2 regions of the Pseudomonas sp. NPDC086581 genome follow, and region 1 is predicted to be linked to the other one. Evidence: riboswitches for the same ligand, from Rfam matches in the RefSeq annotation. Region 1 holds a riboswitch; the other holds the start of a gene.
What was found. Region 1 has a riboswitch for cobalamin ahead of cobW (cobalamin biosynthesis protein CobW). Riboswitches for the same ligand answer to the same signal wherever they lie in the genome.

Region 1 (11,695 bases):
TCTCGGCACGCTCGAGGAAGCGGCCGAGCACGCCGTCGGTGCTGTCGTCCAGCAGCCAGCCGAAACGCAGCAGCACGTGCCGCGGACAGGTCGCCCGCACCCACTGTTCCATGCGCCATAGCGCCTGGCCACGCGGGCCCAGGGGCAACGGCTCGTCCTTCTCGCTGTAGGCAGTGGCGCGGGCGCCATCGAACACGCGGTAGCTGGACGGCTGGATGAGCAGGATCTCGTGGTGCTGGCAGAGTTCAGCCAGACGCTCCACCGCGCGCTCCTGACTGGCCAGGCGAGCGGCTTCGACGGCCTCGGCCTGGAACCAGTCGTAGTAGTAGGCAAGGTTGATCACCGCGTCGGGGCGGGTCTCGTCCAGCAGGACGGTGAGGCTGGAAGCGTCCCAGCCCTGTTCGGGCGGCCGGGGGGCGAGGAAGCCGATGTCTTCCTCGGCGCCAAGGCGTATCAGCGCCTGTCCAAGGGCATTACCGCCACCCAACAGCATCAGGCGCATGCGCATATTCTGGGGGTCACTCGAATCCGTGGGTTACCGCCGGCGCGCAATGTGCCGGGGATGATGCCCGCATTTTTCCTGTGCCCCGGCACAGCGTCAAGCTTGGCCGACCCGCTGCAGCCTCGGCCGCACGCGGCGCTGCCGTTCTAGGAGCGGCGACGGAACAGCGGGCGCGGCTCGATCACCGAGCGGCCATAGAGCACGCTCAGGCCTGCCAGGCCCTTCAGCGCGTCTTCCACGGACTTGTCCTCGCGCACGGCGAAGGCATCGAAACCGCACTGACGCATGTGCGCCAACTGGTCACGCAGCACATCACCCACCGCGCGCAGCTCGCCGCGCCAGCCGAGGCGGCTGCGCAACAGGTAGGCCAGGCTGTAGCCGCGACCGTCGCGGAAGCTGGGGAAGTCGATGGCGATCAGCGCCGGCTCCTGCAAGCGCCAGATGAGCTCCTCGGGATCATCTTCCGGTGCCAGCCAGACGCCGAAACCCGCACCGGACTCCAGCGCCAGCCAACTCTTCAACGGCAGGATCAGCCGTCCCTCGGGCAATTCCTCCGGCACTTCGCGCAGCCACTCCCAGGGATCGCCCGCCGCCACTTCCGCCAAACCGTCTCGCAGATGAATCAGATTCTTCACGCCGGCACCTCCGCCTGGCGGTAGACCCGCGCCTTGAATGGCTCCAGGCCGATGCGCTCGACCGTTTCGACGAAGCGCTCCCCCGCGCCGCGCTGTTCCACATAGGTGCGCACCAGCGCCTCGATCACATCCGGCACCTCGGCCGCGCTGAACGACGGGCCAATCACCTTGCCCAGCGCGCTCTTCACCCCCTGCGCCCCGCCCAGGGTGATCTGGTACCACTCGCTGCCGTTCTTATCGACGCCGAGAATCCCGATGTTGCCGATATGGTGATGGCCGCAGGCGTTCATGCAGCCGGAGATGTTCAGGCTGAGGTCGCCCAGATCGTGCAGGTAGTCGAGGTCCTCGAAGCGCTGCTGGATGCCCTGGGCGATGGGGATCGACTTGGCGTTGGCCAGCGCGCAGAAGTCGCCGCCGGGGCAGGCGATGATGTCGGTCAGCAGGCCCTGGTTCGGCGTGCCCAAGCCGGCGACGCAGGCTTCCTGCCAGAGCGCATGGAGGTCGGCTTTGCGCACGTCCGGCAGCACCAGGTTCTGCTCGTGGGCAACGCGGATTTCACCGAAGCCGAAGCGCTCGGCCCAATCGGCCACCTGTTCCATCTGCTCGGCGGTCGCATCCCCCGGCGGCGCCTCGGCGCCCGGCTTGGTGGACAGCACCACGCTGGCATAGCCCGGCACGCGGTGCGGGCGCACATTACGCGAGACCCAGCGGGCGAACGTGGCATCAGCGGCCAGCGCCGCACCGAAGGCGAGGTCGTCGGAAACTGCGTAGATTGGCGGCTCGAAGGCAGCAGCGACGCGCTGGTACTCGTCGAGGGTCAACTGCGCCTCGCCGTCGCGCAGGTGCTGCCACTCCTCCTCCACTTCCCGGGAAAACGCCTCGATACCCAGCGCCTTCACCAGGATCTTGATCCGCGCCTTGTACTTGTTGTCGCGCCGGCCATGGCGGTTGTACACGCGCAGGATGGCCTCGACGTACGACAGCAAATGCCACCAGGGCAGGTCGTCGCGGATCACCTGGCCGAGCATCGGCGTGCGCCCCAGCCCGCCGCCCACCAGCACCTTCAGGCGTAGCTCGCCGTCTTCGGCGCGGCGCAGGTAGAGGCCGATGTCGTGCATCATCACCGCCGCGCGGTCTTCCTCGGCGGCGCAGATCGCAATCTTGAACTTGCGCGGCAGGAAGAGGAATTCGGGGTTCACCGTCGACCACTGGCGGAGGATTTCCGCCAGTGGTCGCGGGTCGAGGAACTCGTCGGCGGCGACACCGGCAAAGGCCTCGGTGGTGATATTGCGCACGCAGTTGCCGGAAGTCTGGATGGCGTGCATCTCGACGTCCGCCAGGCGCTCGAGAATGTCCGGCACCCGCGCCAGCTCGACCCAGTTGAACTGGATGTTCTGCCGCGTGGTGAAGTGGCCATAGCCGCGATCGTGCTCGCGGGCGATCCAGGCCAGGGTGCGCATCTGCTCGCTGGACAGCGTGCCGTAGGGAATCGCCACCCGCAGCATGTAGGCGTGCTTCTGCAGGTACAGACCGTTCTGCAGGCGCAGCGGCAGGAATTCCTCTTCGCTCAGCTCATCGCTCAGGCGCCGCTGCACCTGGTCACGGAACTGCGCCACCCGTTCGCGCACCAGGGCGCGGTCGTAATCATCGTATCGGTACATCGCCAGGCCACCTTCGGGACGTTGCGTAGCCGCCTGCTTCTGTCGTCGGGCGCGCTACTTCAGGGTTGACCGAATAGTGGCCGGCGCCTGCTGTGCAAAACAGCGGCAGATCGCGCGGGAAAAACCGGATCAGATGTGCCCCGCGCCTGCCCCGTCGGGGCTGCGACCGGTTGCCGCAACAAGCCCGATCAGCCGCCCCATCGCGCAGCAAGCCAGACCGCCAGCAGCGCGGGGCGGAGCGTTTTCAGCCATCTGATACGGTTTTTTCCGACGAACCTGAATCTGTTTCGGGTGCAGACCGATTCGTACAGTCGCGGCGCCTCTTCTGCCTGATGGGCCACGACAATGAACGAAAGAATTCAAGCGAAGATCATCGAGATCGACGCACCGCAACGTTTCACCCCGCCGCCAAAACCGCTGTCGGCGGTGACCCCGACGGTCTACACCAAGCGCTTCGCCGGGCGCTTCCGCGACCTGCGGCGCCTGGGCGGCGGCCTGCTGTTTCTGTTGTTCTTCGGCACCCTGTGGCTTACGTGGAACGGCCGCCAAGCGGTGCTCTGGGACCTGCCCGAGCGCAAGTTCTACATCTTCGGCGCGACCTTCTGGCCGCAGGATTTCATCCTGCTCTCGGCGATCCTGATCATCGCCGCCTTCGGCCTCTTCTTCATCACGGTGTTCGCCGGCCGCGTCTGGTGCGGCTACACCTGCCCGCAGAGCGTGTGGACCTGGATCTTCATGTGGGCCGAGCAGGTCACCGAGGGCGACCGCAACCAGCGGATGAAGCGCGACGCCGGCCCGGTCAGCGCCGAGAAGGTCTTGCGCAAGGGCGCCAAGCATGGCCTCTGGCTGCTGATCAGCCTGGTTACGGCGATCACCTTCATCGGCTACTTCACCCCGGTTCGCCCGCTGGTGGCGGACCTGTTCACCCTCAAGCTGGACCTGGAAAGCACCTTCTGGGTCGCCTTCTTCGCCGCCGCCACCTACGCCAACGCGGGCTGGCTGCGCGAGCAGGTGTGCATCCACATGTGCCCGTATTCGCGCTTCCAGAGCGTGATGTTCGACAAGGACACGCTGATCATTTCCTACGACGCGGCGCGCGGTGAATCCCGTGGCGCGCGCAAGAAGGACGCCGATCCCAAAGCCCTCGGCCTGGGCGACTGCATCGACTGCCACCAGTGCGTGCAGGTCTGCCCTACTGGTATCGACATCCGCGACGGCCTGCAGATTGCCTGCATCGGCTGCGCCGCCTGCATCGACGCCTGCGACTCGGTGATGGACAAGATGGGCTACGACCGCGGCCTGGTGCGCTACACCTCGGAAAGCGCGCTGGAAGGCGGCAAGACCCACCTGCTGCGCCCACGCCTGATCGGCTACGCGGCGGTCCTGCTGGTGATGATCGGCGCCTTCGTCTGGGCGCTCGAAGCAAGGCCGCTGATCAACCTCGATGTGGCCCGCGACCGTGGCCTGTTCCGCGAGAACGCCGCCGGCGAGATTGAGAACATCTACAACCTCAAGCTGATCAACAAGACGCAGCAGCCGCAGCATTACCAGCTAAGCCTCGCCGATGGCGCCGGCTACCGCCTGCAAGGCGTGCCGGAGCTGATGCTGCAGCCAGGCGAGATCCGCGACTTCGCCGTCTCGGTGGCCAGTGAGGCGCAGAGCAGTGCCGGGGGTTCGGTGCCGCTGCACTTCAGGGTCAGCGACGGCAACGAAGAGATCGACGCCGCCAGCACCTTCGTCTCGCCGAGGCGCTGAGCATGGCACGGGAGCTTGGCGTGACCTCGGCGCAGCGCCTAGAGTGGGCGGATTCTTCCGCCCCTCAGGCTGCCGTGCAGGACAAGATGAAGCGCTACGAGAAATTCGCCGACGAGATCGCCGGCCTGATCCGCAGCGGCGTGCTCGCCCCCGGCCAGAAAGTCCCCTCGGTGCGGCACGCCAGCCGCACCTATGGGGTCAGCGCTTCCACGGTGTTCCAGGCCTATTACCTGCTGGAGGATCGCGGCCTGATCGTCGCCCGCGCGCGCTCGGGCTATTTCGTCCGCGAGCACGTGCAGCGTGCCCTGGCCGAGCCGGAGATTGCCCGCCACGACGCGCAAACCACCGAGGTGGACGTCAGCGAACTGGTGTTCTCGGTACTCAGCTCGATCAAGGACCCGGACACCGTGCCCTTCGGCTCGGCCTTCCCGGCGCCGGAACTGTTCCCCCTGCCGCGCCTGGCGCGCTCCATGGCCCACGCCGTGCGCGACATGGACCCGCGCTCGGTGGTCGCCGACCTCGCTCCCGGCAGCCACGCGCTGCGCCGGCAGATCGCCCTGCGCTACATGGTCGGCGGCATGCCGCTGCCGGTGGAAGAACTGGTGGTCACCAACGGCGCGCTGGAAGCGCTGAACCTCTGCCTGCAGGTGGTCACCCAGCCGGGCGACCTGGTCGCCATCGAAGCCCCGGCCTTCTACGCCAGCCTGCAGGTGCTCGAACGTCTGAAACTCAAGGCGGTGGAAATCCCTGTCCACCCGCGCGAAGGCATCGACCTGGATGTGCTTGCCGACAGCCTCGCGCGCCTGCCGATCAAGGCCTGCTGGTTCATGAGCAACTTCCAGAACCCGCTGGGTGCGAGCATGGCCGAGGACAAGAAGCGCGCCCTCGCCGCGCTGCTGGCCCAGCATCAGGTACCGCTGATCGAGGACGACGTCTACGCCGAACTGTACTTCGCCGCCCAGGCGCCCAAACCGGTGAAGGCCTTCGACAGCGAAGGGCTGGTGATGCACTGCAGTTCCTTCTCCAAGAGCCTCGCGCCGGGCTACCGGGTCGGTTGGGTCGCCGGCGGGCGCTACGCCGAGCAGATCGAGCGACTCAAGCTGATGACCAGCCTGTCCGCCTCGGTGCCGGCCCAGGCGGCCATCGCCGACTACCTGCAGCACGGCGGCTACGACCGCCACCTGCGCAAGCTGCGCCACGCGCTGGAAAGCCAGCAGCACGCGATGCTCGCCGCCGTGGCCCGGCACCTCCCCGCCGCCACCCGCGTCACCCGGCCCAGCGGCGGCTACTTCCTGTGGCTGGAGCTGCCCGAGCACATCGACGCGCTCAAGCTGTTCCAACTCGCCCATGCCCAGGGCATCAGCCTCGCGCCAGGGCCGATCTTCTCGGCGACGCGGCGCTTCGGCCACTGCCTGCGATTGAACTATGGCCACCCGTGGACCACGGCGAGCGAACAGGCCATGGAAACACTCGGTCGGATCATTCATTCGTTGTAGGGCGCGTGCCGAGGGACTGATCCGCACATTCGGAAACCTTCTGTACCTATGCGGCAAGTTGTCGCAGGAATAGTCTGTCAGGCAGGAAAACCCGGACGAGGGAAGCTGCCATGGATGCGGAAGGCTTGATGATCCTGCTCACAGTGAGCGCCGCGCTCGGCGTGCACCTGTGGGTGCGCTGGTACCTGCGGCGCGGAATGCTGCCGCGCGGGGAGCCGTGGCTGGCGTGAGAACACCGACATGCTGAAGATGAACGCCCTGGTGCCGGAGCTGATCGTCGCGGACCTGACGAGAAGCCTGCACTTCTACTGCGAGGTGCTCGGTTTCGCCATCGAGTACCAGCGCCGCGAAGACGACTTCGCTTTTCTTTCCTTTGGCGACAGCCAGCTCATGCTGGAGCAGGACTGGCATTCCGACTCGCCATGGAGCGTGCGCCCACTGGACCCACCACTGGGACGAGGCATTAACTTCTCCATCCGCTGCCCCGATATTCAGGCGCTGGTGAGTTCACTGAACGAGGCGCGTATCTCGCTACGCAAACCCGTTGAGGAGCGCTGGTACCGGCAGGACGAACAGTTGTACGGGGAGCGCAATTTCCTCGTCCAGGACCCGGACGGCTACCTGTTACGCTTCGCCCAGAGCCTTGGATCGCGGCCGCTGCCAGCCGACTGATTTCGCTACGGCCGATACAGATGCGCATGCCCCGCGCTGTACAGCGACGAATCGGCAAACCCCTCCGCCCCCAGCACCTTGCCCACCAGGATCAGCGCGGTGCGCCGGAAGCCCTTGGCGTGTGCCTTGGGCAGGATGTCGCCGAGGGTGCCGGTGACCTGGTCCTGGTCCGGCCAACTGGCGCGATGGATCACCGCGATGGGGCAGTCCGCGCCGTAGTGCGGCAGCAGTTCGGCGACGATGTTCGCCAACTGGCCGACGCCCAGGTGAATAGCCAGGGTCGCTCGGTGCTGCGCCAGTTCCGCCAGCGACTCGCCTTCGGGCATGCGCGTCTTGCTGGCGTAGCGGGTGAGGATCAGTGTCTGGGAGATGTCCGGCAAGGTCAGCTCGCAACCCAGAATCGCCGCGCAGGCGGAAGTCGCGGTGACGCCGGGGACAATCTCGTAGGCGATACCCAACTCACGCAGGTGACGGATCTGCTCGCCGATGGCGCCGTACAGCGAGGGGTCGCCGGAGTGCACCCGCGCCACATCCTTGCCCTCGCCGTGAGCCTGGGTCAGCAGCGCTACGATCTCCTCAAGATTCAGCTCGGCGGTATTCACCACGCGCTCCGCGCTGTGCCCTTCCAGCACGGCCGGCGGCACCAGGGAACCGGCGTAGAGGATCACCGGGCAGTTGCGGATCAGCCGCTGGCCCTTGACCGTGATGAGCTCGGGATCGCCGGGGCCGGCGCCGATGAAGTAGACCGTCATGACGGCTCCTGTGCGGATTCGACGGGGATGAAAGCGAGTGCGCAGGTGGCCTGCTCGCTGCGGCGCTTGCCCATCAGCAGGCGTGCCGGCGCACCACCTTGCGCCTCGGCCTGCAGCAATGCCGCCGCTTCGGCCACGCTCGCACTGCCGGTGGCCGCGCGCACGGTTTCGGAAGGGTCGCCCAGGCGCTTCTCGCAGGCCGCGAGCTGTTGCGGCGTGAACAGCGCCAGCGGCAGGTCGAGCGCGGCAGCCAGGGCCGTCAGCCCGTCTTCGTCAGCCTTCAGCGTGGCGCTGGCCAGCGCGGTGAGGTTCGACTCGTCGAGCCCCGCTTCGGCCAATGTTTCTCGCAGCAGCGCACGCAGTTCGTCGAGCGGGCAGCCCCGGCGGCAACCGAGGCCGGCAACCAGTGTCATGGTCGCTCTCCTTGAAGATCAAAATAAAAACCCCGCAGACGGCCGAACCGGCTGCGGGGTCGAGCATAGCGCGTGGATCAGGCCGATGGCGCGAAGCGGCGGAACAGCCAGGCCGCGACCAGGCCGAGCGCCACCCAGAACACCGCGTTGGTGACCAGCGAGGCGATGATGAACTCGTGGGCCAGGCTTTCCGGCGCGAGGCTGGAATGGACCTCCGGCTGCGGCGCGCCGATTACGTGCGGCACCACCAGCAACGCGAGGCCGACGATGCGCAGCGCCCAGTGGCGGCCGAACACCAGCAAAGCAAGACCAGCGGCGGTGGCGGCAGCGGTGCCGATCCACCAGGTCTGCCGCAGGCTCAGGTCGGCGGCGGCCGTGCCAGGGACCTCCGGCGGCAGGCCGAGGGACGGCGCCAGGGTGAACACGGCGAAACCGGCCAGCCCCCAGAACAGGCCCTCGGAGACCCTGCCCGGTTCGCGCAGGGTGAACAGGCCGGCCAGCATCAGGGCGAAGCCCACCGCGACCACCAGGTTGCCGCCGGTGGTGGAAATAATGCGCTGCCAGCCGTCTTCCGGCTCCCAGGCTTCCGCATCATGGTGATGACCCGCAGCAGCGCCGTCGGCGTGCTCGTGGGCGTGCTCCTCGACCAGCACGGCGGCCGGTTCGGATTTCTCATAGGTTTCCGCCTTGAGGATCAGCGGGGATACCCACAGCAGCTGGACCAGGGTCAGCACCAGCGCCGCGATCAGACCGGCGAAACCGGCGGTCTGGGCGATACGTTTGATCATTGCAGTTCTCCGGACAAGACGAGGCTACGAACGCGGCGAACCAGCGATCGCGAGTACCTCGAATCCGCTGCGCTTACGCGCAGGCGGCGCACATCAATGGCAGGGGAAACCGGCGCTATGGCGGGTGTCATGGGCGGCGTTGTGCACCGCGTCGATGTGCGAGAAACCGGCGAAATACACCAGCAGCGCACCGAGCAGGCTGGCGCCGACGGCCAGGCTGATACGCTTGGAAAGGGGGATGGAAGTGCTCGACGCGTGCGTCAGGATGCTGCTGGACATGAACGTTCCCTCTGAAGATCAAAGAAAGAGAACGCAGAGGTTGAACGCATTCGAACGCGCCCGAACGGTCGCGCCACGGCCTGCGCCCGCCCACCGCGGGTTTGCCAAAAACGAAGAATTCCAGGCCGGTCTCCGGGCTTGCGACGCCAGCGAAAACTCTTCGCTGGATGGGTCAGCCTTCCCATGCCTTGGCACAGTGGCTACTGACGACCCTCGATGCGCTTACCGTTGCGGGGGCAGCGCCGGACTGGTCCTTGCGGACGCACCGGCTTCCCGTTTCACCTCGCGCGTGGCGCGAGACACCTGAAACCGCGCAAGCAGACCACGGCCGCCGGCAGGCGTCAACCGATCCCCGGCGATTGACCGCCCCGGCCGCGCTGCGTAGCCTTCCTCCCTTCGAGGTTCTCCGGCACTGGCCGGAGCTAAGAGGGAACGTGGAAATCTTCGGATGCGCCACGGCTGCCCCCGCAACTGTGAACAGCCTGTTCTTTCACACGCCACTGCCGACCAAGGCGGGAAGGCGAAAGAACACGAAAGGGCTGTGAGCCAGGAGACCTGCCTCGAGCAGCATCAAGACAACCGGGCGGGGTGATCCGGTGGCGACCTTCGTTGCGCGGCGAACCCGCGCGCGCGCCCTTCATCCGCCCTCCAATTTCGCTTGCGAGGCGCGCATGAAAACCCTGGCCAAACTCCCCGTCACCATCGTTACCGGCTTCCTCGGCGCCGGTAAGACCACCCTGCTCCGCCATATGCTGGACAACGCCGAAGGCCGCCGCATCGCGGTGATCGTCAACGAATTCGGCGAGCTGGGCATCGACGGCGAAATCCTCAAGCAGTGCTCCATTGGTTGCAGCGAAGAAGAAGCGGTCGGCCGCGTCTTCGAGCTGGCCAACGGCTGCCTGTGCTGCACCGTGCAGGAAGAATTCTTCCCAGTAATGCGCGAACTGGTAGCGCGCCGTGGCGACCTCGACCAGATCCTCATCGAGACCTCCGGCCTGGCCCTGCCCAAGCCGCTGGTACAGGCCTTCCAGTGGCCGGAAATCCGCAACGCCTGCACCGTGGACGCGGTGATCACCGTGGTTGACAGCCCGGCCGTGGCCGCCGGCACCTTCGCCGCCCACCCCGAGCAGGTGGACGAGCAGCGCAAGCAGGACCCGAACCTGGACCACGAATCGCCGCTGCACGAACTGTTCGAAGACCAGTTGGCCAGCGCCGACCTGGTGGTGCTGAACAAGGCCGACCTGCTGGACGCCGAAGCGCTGGCCCGCGTGCGTGCCGAGGTCGCCGAAGAGCTGCCGCCGGCGGTGAAGATCGTCGAAGCCAACTCCGGCCAGCTGCCGCTCTCGGTGCTGCTGGGGCTGAACGCCGAAGCCGAGCTGCACATCGACAGCCGCCCGACCCATCACGACCACGAAGGTCATGAAGACCACGACCACGACGAGTTCGACTCCTTCCATGTCGACCTGCCGGAAGTGGAAGAACGCGCCCTGCTGGACGCACTGAACGCGCTGGTCGAGCGCCACGCCGTGCTGCGCATCAAGGGCTTCGTCGCCATCCCCGGCAAGCCCATGCGCCTGCTGGTACAGGGCGTCGGCAAGCGCTTCGACAAGCACTTCGACCGCGCCTGGCGCAGCGACGAAACCCGCGGCACCCGCCTGGTGGTGATCGGCCAGGAACTGGACCAGGCCACCATCGCCAACGAGCTGCGTACCGCCCTGGCGTAACACTGCTTTTCGTAGGAGCGAGCTTGCTCGCGAACGGCCTCGCAGCGGGGTTTGGTTCGCGAGCAAGAGCTAGGCGCCCCCGCTCCTAAAAGAGCACTCACACCGAGCAAGCCCATGCACCTGCTGCGCACCCAACCCGGCGGCTTCGTCCCCGACGACGGCATCGCCCACCTGGCCCAGACGCCCGCCGAGCTGGTGATCCTCTGCAGCGGCGATTCGCACCTGGCGCTGCTCGCCGAGGCGGCGCGCGAGCTGCCGGAGGACTACCCGAGCCTGCGCCTGGCCAACCCCATGCAGCTGCAGAACCATGCCTCGGTGGACCTCTACGTCGACGAGGTGCTGCAGCACGCCAAGGTCGTCCTGATCTCGGTGCACGGCGGCGTCGGCTACTGGCGCTATGGCATGGAGCAACTGGCGGCGCTGGCCGAGCGCGGCGCCACGTTGATCGCGGTGCCGGGCGACGACAAGCCCGACCCCGAACTCAGCGCCCTGTGCAGCGTCGCGCCGGCGGACGCCGAGCGCCTCTGGCAGTACCTGCGCCAGGGCGGCATGGACAACGCCCGGCAGTTCTTCGCCTGCCTGGCCAGCCGTCACCTGCAACGCGACTACGCCTGGAGCGAGCCGCAGATCTTGCCGCGTGTGGCGGTTTATCACCCGCAGACTGGCAGCAGCGACCTCGCCCGCTGGCAGGCCGACTGGAACCCCGAGTGCCCGGTCGCCGCGCTGCTGTTCTATCGCACCCACCTGCAGGCGGCGAACACCGGTTTCATCGACACCTTCTGCGAACGCCTGCAGGCCCAGGGCATCAACCCGCTGCCCATCGCCGTCGCCAGCCTTAAGGAAACGGCCTGCCTGGACGCGGTGGAAACCCTGCTCGACAGCGCGGACGCCGAGCTGATCATCAACACCACCGGCTTCGCCCAGACGAACCCGGACGCGCCGCAGGACCGACCGTTCAGGCGCGACGTGCCGGTGCTGCAAGCCATCTGCTCGCTGGACAATCACGACCTCTGGCGCG
Region 2 (11,695 bases), on a different contig from region 1:
CACCAGCACGCACTGCTGCGGCGCCGCCAGGCGCTCCAGCGCGTCGGCCAGGGCCAGCGGCTCTTCCACCAGCCCCCAGTGCTCGGGGCGGCGCTCGCGGTGCTGGAGGATGCGTGTGGACATCTCGCCGTCGCCGGCCTGGGCCGTGGCGACGTAGGTGACCGGTAGGCCGCTTTCCAGCGCCAGGCGCTCGGCCAGACGGCTCTTGCCCGAACGGGCGCCGCCGAGGATCAGTTCAAGCATGGGTTCTCCATTTGTAGGAGCGAGTGTGCTCGCGAACGCTCTCGCCGGACGCCGGCGTTATGCGGTTCGCGAGCAAGGACTGGGGCGTCCCCCTCGGTCCTACGAAAAGCTGCCGTAGGGCGCATAACGCCCCAAGCGTTATCCGCCGGAACATTGGCAAGCAGAAACGGCGGGCAACTGCGAACGGTTATCCGCCCTACAGTCCGCACAGCCGCCTCAGTTTTTCCGTATCCAGATGCGCCTCAACCTGATCGGCCAGGCGCTCGATGTCGCGTTCGCGCAGGGCGTGGTAATCGATGCTCTGCACCTCGCGCAGCCCGGCCCAGCGCAGCAGCGCCGAGCTGGATGCGCTGGACTCGAACAGCCCGTGCAGATAAGTCCCCATCACCCGCCCGTCGGCACTCAACGCGCCGTCACTGCGGCCATCGCTCAGGCGCACGGCCGGGTTCGCCAGCGCCGGGCCTTCGCTGACGCCGGCATGAATCTCGTAACCACTCACCGGCGCGTCCTCCAGCGCCAGCTGGCCGCTGACATTGCGCAGCTGTTTCTCCGGTTCGAGGACGGTGCGGAAATCCAGCAGGCCGAGGCCGTCGCTCTCCCCCGCCGCACCTTCCAGCCCGTACGGGTCGGCCAGGGTGCGGCCGAGCATCTGCAAGCCGCCGCAGATGCCCAGCAGTTTGCCGCCGTAGCGCAGGTGACGGCGGATTGCCTCTTCCCAACCCTGGGCGCGGAGGAAGGCCAGGTCCGGCCGCACGCTCTTGGAGCCGGGCAGGATGATCAGGTCCGCCGGCGGGATCGGCTGGCCGGGGCCGACGAAGCTCAGTTCGACCTGCGGGTGCAGGCGCAGCGGATCGAAGTCGGTGTGATTGCTGATGCGCGGCAGCACCGGCACCACCACGCGCAGACGCTCGCCGGTCTTGGCGGCCTGGCGGGTGTCGATGGCGTCCTCGGCTTCCAGGTGGAAGTCCATCAGGTACGGCAGCACGCCGAGCACCGGCACGCTGGTACGCTCTTCCAGCCAGTCGAGGCCGTTCTGCAGCAACGCGATGTCACCGCGGAAACGGTTGATGACGAAGCCCTTCACCCGTGCCCGTTCGCTCTCGGAAAGAAGCTCCAGGGTGCCGACCAGATGGGCGAACACGCCGCCACGATCGATGTCGGCAATCAGGATCACCGGGCAGTCCACCGCCTCGGCGAAGCCCATGTTGGCGATGTCGTTGGCGCGCAGGTTGATCTCCGCCGGCGAGCCCGCGCCCTCCACCATCACCACCGGGTATTGCGCACTGAGGCGCTGGTGGGATTCGAGCACCGCCTGCATCGCCACGCGCTTGTAGTCGTGGTAGGCCACGGCGTTCATGCTGGTCACCGCGCGGCCATGGATGATCACCTGGGCGCCGGTGTCGCTGTTGGGCTTGAGCAGCACCGGGTTCATGTCAGTGTGCGGTGCTAGATGGCAGGCCTGCGCCTGAACCGCCTGGGCGCGGCCGATCTCGCCGCCGTCGGCGGTCACTGCGCTGTTGAGCGCCATGTTCTGCGGTTTGAACGGCACCACGGCCACGCCCTGTCGGCGCAGCCAGCGGCACAGTGCGGTCACCAGCGTGCTCTTGCCGGCATCGGATGTCGTGCCCTGCACCATCAGTGTGCTCACCGCAGGCTCTCCATCTGGTTGAAGGTGCGCAGGCCATGCTCCAGGCGTTCCCAGCCTTTCTCGTCCGGCGGCAGACCGAAGCGCAGGCTGGCGGGCGTTTCGAACAGGCGCACGAAGATGCCCTGGCGCGCCAGATGATCGCGCAGCGCGTGGGCGCGCATGGACACCACCCACTGGAACAGCGCCGTGCCGCCCTGCGGGGCGAAACCGTGCTCACCGAGCAGCCCGGCCAGATGCCGGCTGGCCTCATGCAGGTCGCGGCGGCGCTGGATCTGTTCCTGGAACTCGCCCAGCACGGCCTGCGCGATCCAGCGCGTCGGGCCATTCACCGCCCAGGGGCCGAGCAATTTCGCCAAGCTCTCCAGCAGGCGCGGTTCGGCGAAGGCGAAGCCCAGGCGCGCGCCAGCGAGGCCGAAGAACTTGCCGAAGGAGCGCAGCACGATCAAACCCGGACGGCTTGCGCAGCTGGGCGCCAGGCTGTGCTCGGGCGTGCAGTCCATGAAGGCTTCGTCCACTACCAGCCAGCCGCCGCGTTCCTGCAGGCGCGCATGCCATTCCAGCAGCACGCCGGCCTCGATGCGCCGGCCGGTGGGGTTGTTCGGGTTGACCACCACCAGCACGTCGAAGCGCTCCAGGTGATGAGGGACTTCCTGGTCGCTGACCTCGCGCAGGATGTGTCCGGCGGCGCGCCAGGACTCGGCATGCTCGGCATAACAGGGCGAGATCACACCGACCTTGCCGGGACGACGCAGTCGCGGCAGCAACTGGATCGCCGCCTGGCTGCCGGGCAGCGGCAGCAGCTTTTCGGCGCCGTAGTAGCGGCGCGCGGCGGCTTCCAGGCCGTCGCCGTCCTCGGGCAGGCGCATCCATGATGCCGCCGGCACGCTGGGCACGGCCCATGGCCAGGGCGAGATGCCAGTGGACAGGTCGAGCCACTCGGAGAGCGGAATTCCGTACTGCTGCGCCGCTTTGCGCAAACGGCCGCCGTGTTCGAGCATCAGAGCACTCCCAGAATGAAAATGACCACCAGCCACAGCAGCACACCCTGGCGCACCAGGGTCAGCGCGCGCCAGATGTCCGTGGCGGTCGGCGCCGGGCCTTCGCCCAGCTGCGGGCGTTCGTGAAGTTCGCCGTGGTAGCGGGCGCAGCCGCCGAGCGACACGCCCAACGCCCCCGCCCCGGCCGCCATCACCGGGCCGGCGTTGGGGCTGTCCCACTGCGGCGCCTGTGTACGCCAGCAGCGCAGGGCGAGCCGGGTGTGGCCAAGCAGCGCGTAGGTGAAGGCCACCAGGCGTGCCGGGATGTAGTTGAGCACATCGTCGATTTTCGCCGCGGCCCAGCCGAAGCGTTCGAAGCGCGCGTTGCGGTAGCCCCACATGGCGTCGAGGGTGTTGCTCAGGCGATAGAGCATCACGCCCGGCGCACCGGCCACGGCAAACCAGAAGAGCGCTGCGTAGACCGCATCGCTGCCGTTCTCCAGTACCGACTCGGTGGCGGCGCGGGCCACGGCGGTATCGTCCAGCTGGGCGGTTTCGCGGCTGACCATGTAGCCCACGCGCAGGCGCGCTTCGTTCAGGTCACCGGCGCGCAGGGCCAGTGCCACCGGCTCGGCATGCTCACCCAGGCTGCGCAGGCCCAGCGCGGCGTACAAAGCGAGCGCCTGCACGACCCAGCCGACATAGGGCAGCAGGCTGAGCAGCAGCGCGATCAGGGTCAGCGGGATGACAGCGATGATCCAGGCAGTGACGCCGTGGCTGCGCCAGCCGAGGCCGGGGGTGTCCTTGCCAGCGTCGGCGCGGGAGCGATTGAAACGCCGCTCCAGCCGATCCGCCAGACGCCCGAAGGCCACCAGCGGGTGCCAGCGTTTCGGTTCGCCGAACAGGGCATCCAGCACCACGCCGAGGACGCTCAGCAGAGCCAGGCTCATGGCTGTTCTCCCCAGCGATTCTCGAACAGCAGCTCGCTGAGCGCGCGCGGTTGGCGCCAGCCTTCCAGGGCCAGCATCGGCGCCGGGTAGAACTCGCTGACCGGGCCGAGGCAGATCACCGCCACGGCCTCGGCTCCCGCCGGCAGGCCGAGCAGTTCGCCCAGCGCGGCGGGGTCGAACAGCGATACCCAGCCCATGCCCAGGCCTTCGGCGCGCGACGCCAGCCAGAGGTTCTGGATGGCGCAGGACAGCGAGGCCAGGTCCATGTGCGGCAACGTGCGACGACCGAATACATGTGCCTCGCGGCCCTCCATCAGCGCGGCCACCAGTACTTCGGCGCAGTCGAGCACGCCCTCGACCTTCAGCCGCATGAACTCGTCGGAACGCTCGCCCAGTGCCTCGGCGGTGCGCACGCGCTCCGCCTCCACCAGCCCGTGGATCGACCGGCGCAGCTCCCGCGAGGTGACGCGGATGAATCGCCAAGGCTGCATCAGCCCGACGCTGGGCGCCTGGTGCGCCGCTTCGAGCAGGCGCGCGAGCAGTTCCGGCGCCACCTCACCGCCGCTGAAATGACGCATGTCGCGACGCTCGGCAATGGCGCGATAGAGCGCGGCGCGCTCCTCAAGGCTGTAGGCGTGCTCGGTCATGGTCTCAGCAGGGCTGCTGCAGCGTCCGGGTCGGACGGCAGGTAGAAGTGGATGTAGGAGGCGGTGAGCCGGCCGCGGCGAAACACCGCTTCGGCCACCGGCTTGTCGTTGGGGCAGACGCCTCGGGCCAGCGGCTCCTCGCTGCTGTCCAGCAGCGAGTGGTGGAAGGTGTGCCCGCGCAGAGTGCCTTCGGGCAACGTCACCGCCTGCAACGCCAGCGCGGCGAGGCGCTTCTGCATGCGCGCCTTGCCCGGCAATAGGCCGAGTAATTCGGCGCGCTCGCCGGCCACGTCGGTCAGCGCATCGAGCAGATAGAGCATGCCGCCGCACTCGGCGAGGATCGGCTTGCCCATTTCGTGGTGCGCGTGGATGGCCTGGGCCATGGCGCGGTTGCCAGCCAGCGCCTGCAGGTGCAGTTCGGGGTAGCCACCGGGCAGATAGAGGCTGTCCACGTCCGGCAATGCGTCATCACGCAGCGGCGAGAAGAACACCAGTTCGGCGCCCAGTTCACGCAGCAGGTCGAGGTTGGCCTGGTAGAGGAAGGCAAAGGCGTTGTCCCGTGCCACGCCGATCCGCACGCCATCGAGGCGGGAAGACTCACGGCGCAACTCAGACGCGGCGAAGCTCACCGGCAGCGGCAGCTCGGTACTGGCGCTGGCCGCCAGGGCATCGGCGGCGGCGTCCAGGCGGGCGTCGAGATCGGCCAGCTCATCGGCCTGCACCAGGCCGAGGTGTCGGCTGGGCAGCTCCACTTCGGTATCGCGCGGCAGCGCGCCATACCAGCGAATCCACTCCGGCAGGCTGTCGCGCACCAGGTCGCGGTGACGCTGGCTGCCGATACGGTTGGCGAGCACGCCGGAGAACGGCAGGTCGCTCTGGTAGGTCGCCATGCCAACGGCCATGGCGCCGAAGGTCTGCGCCATGGACTGGCCGTTGATCACCGCCATCACCGGCACATTGAAGCGCCGCGCCAGGTCGGCCGCAGACGGCGAGCCGTCGAACAGGCCCATCACGCCTTCGATGAGGATCAGGTCGGCCTCGCCGGCCGCTTCCCATAGCAGCCGACGGCTCTCTTCCTCGCCGACCATCCACAAGTCCAGTTGGTAGACCGGCGCGTCACTGGCGCGGGCGAGGATCATCGGGTCGAGGAAGTCCGGGCCGCACTTGAACACCCGCACCTTGCGCCCGAGGCGTGTGTGCAGGCGTGCCAGGGCGGCGGTCACGGTGGTCTTGCCCTGCCCGGAAGCGGGGGCGGCGATCAGCAATGCGGGGCATTGGCGCGAGGTCATAAGACGCGCTCCGCCACAACGGGATGCATCAGAACTCCACCCCTTTCTGCGCCTTGATGCCGGCCTTGAAGGCGTGTTTCACCAGGCCCATCTCGGTCACGGTGTCGGCGGCCTCGAGCATCGCCGGCTGCGCGCCACGGCCAGTGGCGACCACATGCTGCATCGACGGACGCGCGGCGATATCGGACAGCACGGTGTCCAGTTCCAGGTAGCCGTGTTTGAGGGCGATGTTCACCTCGTCCAGTACCACCAGGCCGACTTCGGGGTCGGCCAGCAGCTGGCGCGCCACGTCCCAGGCGGACTGAGCCTTGGCGATGTCACGCTGGCGATCCTGGGTTTCCCAGGTGAAGCCCTCGCCCATCACGTGAAAGCTGACCTCCTCGGGGAAGCGGCGGAAGAACGCCTCTTCACCCGTGGTCGCGGCGCCCTTGATGAACTGCACTACGCCTACCTTCATGCCATGGCCAAGCGCGCGGGCGACCATGCCGAAAGCCGAGCTGCTCTTGCCCTTGCCGTTGCCGCTGTTGACCAGGAACACGCCGCGCTCCCCCTGGGCCTGGGCGATCTTCTCGTCGATCACTGCCTTCTTGCGCTGCATGCGCGAGCGATGGCGCTCGTCCTTTTCCGGGGATTCAGTCATGGGAAGTTGCTCCTGAAAGCGAATGCGCAGGCGTCAGGCTGCCGCCCGGGTGGCAGCGCACGAGGAATGGAATGGGCAGGGACGAACCGCGGCGACGCACAAGCGCCATGCGGCAGAGGCCGCCCAGCGCAAAGGCTGTCGACCTGGGGAATAGGGATTGCACCTGAAGGATTCTCCGCCGCTCTCACCCGCGCGGCACTGACCAGTCGGGGCAGGCGGAGGACGGCAACGCGCGGCGCGCAGCGCCGACGTCGGCAGCGCCTCCCGCGATGCCATGCGATGCAGCAGGCCGGTCTCCGGGCTTGCGAGTGACGCCGTGAGGCTGTCGATGAACCGCGCCTTCCCATGCCGATGGCACAGTGGCGGATTGCGGTTCGAAGCTCGCTTACCGTTGCGGGGGCAGCGCCGGAATGGTCGATTGCGCATCGATTTCACCGGCTTCCCTGTTTCACTCGCGGCTTGCGCCGAGAGCACCTGAAGCAGGCGCGCAGCTTAGTGGCTGGCGGCCTGGGGCGTCAATTGAACAGGATGTCGCCGGGCTTGTCCCAGCATCAGGCAAGCGCTCTACAATGCGACACACCTGTCCAATCATGGCACTGTGTAACTCCGCTAGAATGCGAACCATGACGATGACTGCCCAGCCCGGCCAGCTTCAGCTCGACACCTCCGCCAGCCCACCGCTGATGCACGTCAGCGGCGACTGGACGCTCGCGCATTTCTCCGTGCTGGAAGCCCAGGTAGCCGCCCAGCGCCATGCCGAGTCCCCCGCCGAGCTGGATTTTGCCGGCCTCGGCGCGCTGGATACCGCCGGCGCCGCGCTGCTCGCCGAGATCATCGGCGGCGCACGCATGAGTCAGCTGGAACAGATCGCCCGCAACCTCCCCGCCGAACGCCAAGCCTTGCTGCGCGCCGTCGGCAGCGCCATCACCCAGTGCCGCCTGGACGAAAAGGCGCCGGAGCCGGGCAACGCGCTGGTCGACGTGCTCGAGCGCATCGGCATCGCCACCCTGACCTTCCGCGAACACCTGGTCGGCCTGCTCGGATTCATCGGCCTGACCCTGCAGACGCTGCTGCGAAACCTGCTGCGCCCAAGACGCTGGCGGCTCACCTCGCTGGCCGCGCACATGGAGGAAACCGGACTGGACGCCGTGCCCATCGTCGCCCTGCTGACCTTCATGGTCGGTGCGGTAGTGGCCTTTCTAGGTGCCACGGTGCTGCAGAAATTCGGCGCGCAGATATACACCGTCGATCTGGTGGGCTTCTCCTTCCTGCGCGAATTCGGCGTGCTGCTCACCGCGATCCTGCTTGCCGGCCGCACCGCCAGCGCCTTCACCGCGCAGATCGGCTCGATGAAGGCCAACCAGGAAATCGACGCCATCCAGGCCTTGGGCCTCGACCCAGTGGAACTGCTGGTGTTGCCACGCGTCCTGGCCCTGCTGCTGACCCTGCCGATGCTGACCTTCCTGGCGATGATCTCCGGCATCTTCGGCGGCGGCGTGGTCTGCGCCCTCGCCCTTGATATCTCGCCACGCATGTTCCTCTACATGCTGCAGAACGACATCGCCGTGCAGCACTTCCTGGTCGGCATCGTCAAAGCCCCGATATTCGCTTTCATCATCGCCGTGATCGGCTGCCTGGAGGGCTTCCGCGTCAGCGGCAGCGCGCAGTCAGTGGGCGAGCACACGACCTCAAGCGTGGTCCAGTCGATCTTCGTGGTGATTCTGCTGGATGCGGTCTTCGCGCTGTTCTTCATGGAGATGGGCTGGTGAGCGAACCGATCATCGTCGTCCGCGACCTCGCCAACCGTTTCGGTACCCACGCCGTGCACGAGCACCTGGACCTCGACGTGATGAAGGGCGAGATCCTCGGCGTGGTCGGCGGCTCGGGCACCGGCAAGTCGGTGCTGCTGCGCAGCATCATCGGCCTGCGCCAACCCAGCGAAGGCAGCGTGCATGTGTTCGGGCAGAACCTGCCGGCGCTGCCGCCCCTTGAGCGCTCGAAGCTGGAAAGGCACTTCGGCGTGCTGTTCCAGAACGGCGCGCTGTTCTCCTCGCTGACCGTGAGCGAGAACATCTGCCTGCCGCTGATCGAGCACGCCGGGCTGTCCCGCGCCGATGCGCAGTTCATGGCCAAGGTGAAGATTTCCCTGGCCGGCCTGCCGCCGGACGCCGGCGGCAAATACCCGGCCGAGCTCTCCGGCGGCATGGTCAAGCGTGCCGCCCTGGCCCGCGCCCTGGCGCTGGACCCGGACATTCTGTTTCTCGACGAACCCACCGCCGGCCTCGACCCCATCGGCGCGGCGGCTTTCGACCAACTCATCCTGACCCTGCGCGACGCCTTCAACCTCACGGTGTTCCTGGTCACCCACGACCTGGACACCCTCTACACCATCTGCGACCGCGTCGCCGTGCTGTCGCAGAAACGCGTGCTGGTGGTGGGGCCACTGGACCAGGTCGCCCGTACCGACGACGCCTGGGTACAGGAATACTTCCACGGTCCGCGCGGCCGTGCCGCGCTGCAGGCCACCGAACACCTGCGGGAGGAAAGCTGAATGGAAACCCGTGCCCATCACGTGCTGATCGGCCTGTTCACCCTGGTCGTGTCGATCGGCGCGTTGCTCTTCGCCCTGTGGCTGGCGCAGTCGAGCAACGACCAGAAGTACAAGGTCTACGACGTGATCTTCAACGAGGCGGTGACCGGCCTGTCCGAGGGCGGCACCGTGCAGTACAGCGGCATCCGCGTGGGTGACGTGGTGTCCCTGCGCCTGGACCCGAACGACCCCCGCAAGGTCCGCGCACGCATCCGCGTCTATGACAGCACACCGATCCGCGAAGACACGCGCGCCAAGCTGGCCCTCACCGGCGTCACCGGCCAGGCCATCATCCAGCTATCCAGCGCCGCCCAGGACAGCCCGCCGCTGGCCAGCAAGGACGGCGAAGTGCCGGTGATCAAGACCATCCCCTCGCCGTTCGCCAAGTTGCTGGCCAACGGCGAGGACATCGCGACCAACATCAACAACCTGATCAACAACGTGAACCGAATGTTCTCCCAGGAGAACGTCGACCGCATCAGCCGCACCCTGGACCACATCGACCAGGCAACCGGCGTGGTCGCCGAACAGCGCGACGACATCCGACAAACCTTCAAGGAACTGGCTGCCGCCAGCGAGCAGGCGCGCATCACCCTGGCCAACGCCAGCCAGCTGCTCGAACGGGCCAACCAGACCCTTGGCGGCAAGGGTCAGGACATCCTTGATGACACCCAGAAGACTCTCGCTTCCCTGCGCACCAGCAGCGAGCGCGTGGAGCAGTTGCTGAACAGCAACTACGACTCGGTGAATGGCGGCCTCAATGGCCTGGGCGAGATTGGTCCGGCGGTCCGCGAACTGCGCTCCACCCTGGAAGACCTGCGCGGCGTCACCCGCCGCCTGCAGGAAAACCCCACCGGCTACCTGCTCGGCCGCGAGCGCAACAAGGAGTTCCAGCCATGATCGCCCCTCCCCGCCTGCTCGGCGCTGCTGCCCTGATCGGCCTGCTGGGCGCCTGCTCGATCCTCCCGGAAGCGGAAAGCCCGGACTTCTACCTGCTGCCGGCAACCCTGCAACCCGTGCGCAGCAACGCGGCGGTGAACTGGTCCCTGCGCGTCAGCGCGCCCACCGCCAGTCTGGCGCTGGATAGCAACCGCATTGCCGTAGTCCCGCAGGGCAACCAACTGAGCAGCTACCAGGGCGCGCGCTGGAGCAACCGCGCACCGGGCCTGCTGCGTGATCGCCTGCTCGACGCCTTCACCGCGAGTGGCAGTATCCCGGCCCTGAGCAGCGACGAGACCAGCCTGCAGGCCGATTTCGACTTGACGGGAGAGCTGCGCGCCTTCCAGAGCGAATACCAGAACGGCAAGCCGGTAATCCACATCCGCTATGACGCCCGCCTGGTGCGCACGCTTGGCCAGCGCATCATTGCCTCGCGCAGCTTCGAGGTCAGCCAGCCGGTAGATGGCAAACAGGTGCCCGAAGTGGTCAGCGCCTTCGGCAAGGCAGCCGATCAGCTATCCGGCCAGGTGGTGCAGTGGACGCTGCAGCAAGGGCAGCGACAGAAGGTCACGCCACCTGCCCCGTAAGAAGGCTCAGCGGCAGCGGTAGGGACTTTCGCCTTCCAGTTCCTGGTCCGACTCCACGTCCTTGATGGTGACGATGGCCTTCGGGTAGACCGAGCACAGCGAGTTGCGCACGGTGTAGATGCCACTGCCGTGGGCGAGGAACTTGCCCTTGCTCAGCTCCTTGCCTGACTCATCGTGAGCGGTGACCTCGTAGTTGCCGGTCATGGTGATGCAGCCGGCGAGCGCCAGCAGCGAGAAAATGGGAACGAGGACTTTCATTGATTCTCCTTTGACGCGAGGCGCCCCTCCAGCCATGGCATAGGGGTGCGCTACTGTCGATCCTTGACGTGTTCGCGAGACGGGAAGTTGCCAGCCGACCTGGCCCGGCGGATGCGAATACGACCTGAGCCGGTCGTCGCAGTTCAGCCAGCGCTCCCCGCAAAAGCGCTGGTTGACGGAGTTTCAGATGAGAGGTTGTCTCAGCGCTTGCCCATGGAGCGACGCGAGCCGCGCGGGTGTGGCGGACGGTACTCAGCCTTGTCGTGCTTCTTGCGGTGCTGGTAGGCGCCATTAGCCTGCTGCTGCGCAGCAAGGGCGGCCTTGGCCAGCTCGGCCAGGGAGAGAGTGGGTTGTTCCTGCGCGTTGTCGGCGCTGTCGTCGCGGGGCGGCTGCTGAGAGGACGTCATGGGTAGACCGGTTCTGAAAGGTATGAAACGGCGCACATGATAGCCGAACTCGCCCCGCTCCGGCTGCCCGTCCGCGCGAGCGGCTCAGGCAGAGCCTTCAGCGCGCTGGCAAAGCCATCAGCTCGGCGGGAACAGCGTGTCCGGGCGGGTCACGTATTCGGTCGCTTCGGCCTCGGTCATCACCCAGATCTGGCTGATCCGGCTGTCCAAGCCCATCTTGATGCCGACGAACTTGCCGGCGATCTTCGGCAGCATGCCGTAGACCATGAAGCGGTTGCTCTCATCACGGATGCGGATGGTGACCGACAGCGGATAACTGATGGTCTTCTTGTACAAACCAATGGTGATCACCTGGCGCAGCAAGCTCGGCTTCGGCCGCTTGAGGGTGATCACCGGATACACCGCGCTGTCGACGAACCCCACCAACATTCCCGAAGGCAGCTCCCGGGCAGCCAGCGCCGGGTTGCTCAGTCCTGCCATCAGGGCGAGTGCGCCGAGCAGCTGAAGCGTCCAGCGTTGC

Region 2: linked by a shared signal. The riboswitch ahead of cobO (cob(I)yrinic acid a,c-diamide adenosyltransferase) and the one ahead of cobW (cobalamin biosynthesis protein CobW) in region 1 are both predicted to bind cobalamin.

Annotation. Positions count from the first base shown of each region.
Region 1 is NZ_JBIVBR010000009.1:63,325-75,019, reverse strand. Features, by position in the region: gene ACIPK7_RS18685 (sugar nucleotide-binding protein) at 1-508, opposite strand, end outside; gene ACIPK7_RS18680 (DUF934 domain-containing protein) at 649-1,137, opposite strand; gene ACIPK7_RS18675 (nitrite/sulfite reductase) at 1,134-2,798, opposite strand; gene ccoG (cytochrome c oxidase accessory protein CcoG) at 3,144-4,553, shown strand; gene mapR (GntR family transcriptional regulator MpaR) at 4,640-6,049, shown strand; gene ACIPK7_RS18660 (VOC family protein) at 6,290-6,721, shown strand; gene cobM (precorrin-4 C(11)-methyltransferase) at 6,727-7,473, opposite strand; gene ACIPK7_RS18650 (cobalamin biosynthesis protein) at 7,470-7,886, opposite strand; gene ACIPK7_RS18645 (CbtA family protein) at 7,964-8,674, opposite strand; gene ACIPK7_RS18640 (CbtB-domain containing protein) at 8,768-8,953, opposite strand; cobalamin riboswitch at 9,059-9,275, opposite strand; cobalamin riboswitch at 9,336-9,531, shown strand; gene cobW (cobalamin biosynthesis protein CobW) at 9,625-10,677, shown strand; gene cobN (cobaltochelatase subunit CobN) at 10,792-11,695, shown strand, end outside.
Region 2 is NZ_JBIVBR010000001.1:422,322-434,016, forward strand. Features, by position in the region: gene cobU (bifunctional adenosylcobinamide kinase/adenosylcobinamide-phosphate guanylyltransferase) at 1-243, opposite strand, end outside; gene ACIPK7_RS02040 (cobyric acid synthase) at 440-1,879, opposite strand; gene cobD (threonine-phosphate decarboxylase CobD) at 1,888-2,889, opposite strand; gene cbiB (adenosylcobinamide-phosphate synthase CbiB) at 2,889-3,818, opposite strand; gene bluB (5,6-dimethylbenzimidazole synthase) at 3,815-4,465, opposite strand; gene ACIPK7_RS02060 (cobyrinate a,c-diamide synthase) at 4,462-5,754, opposite strand; gene cobO (cob(I)yrinic acid a,c-diamide adenosyltransferase) at 5,783-6,394, opposite strand; cobalamin riboswitch at 6,664-6,887, opposite strand; gene ACIPK7_RS02070 (ABC transporter permease) at 7,018-8,163, shown strand; gene ACIPK7_RS02075 (ABC transporter ATP-binding protein) at 8,160-8,945, shown strand; gene ACIPK7_RS02080 (MlaD family protein) at 8,946-9,884, shown strand; gene ACIPK7_RS02085 (ABC-type transport auxiliary lipoprotein family protein) at 9,881-10,510, shown strand; gene ACIPK7_RS02090 (hypothetical protein) at 10,517-10,768, opposite strand; gene ACIPK7_RS02095 (hypothetical protein) at 10,969-11,175, opposite strand; gene ACIPK7_RS02100 (hypothetical protein) at 11,293-11,695, opposite strand, start outside.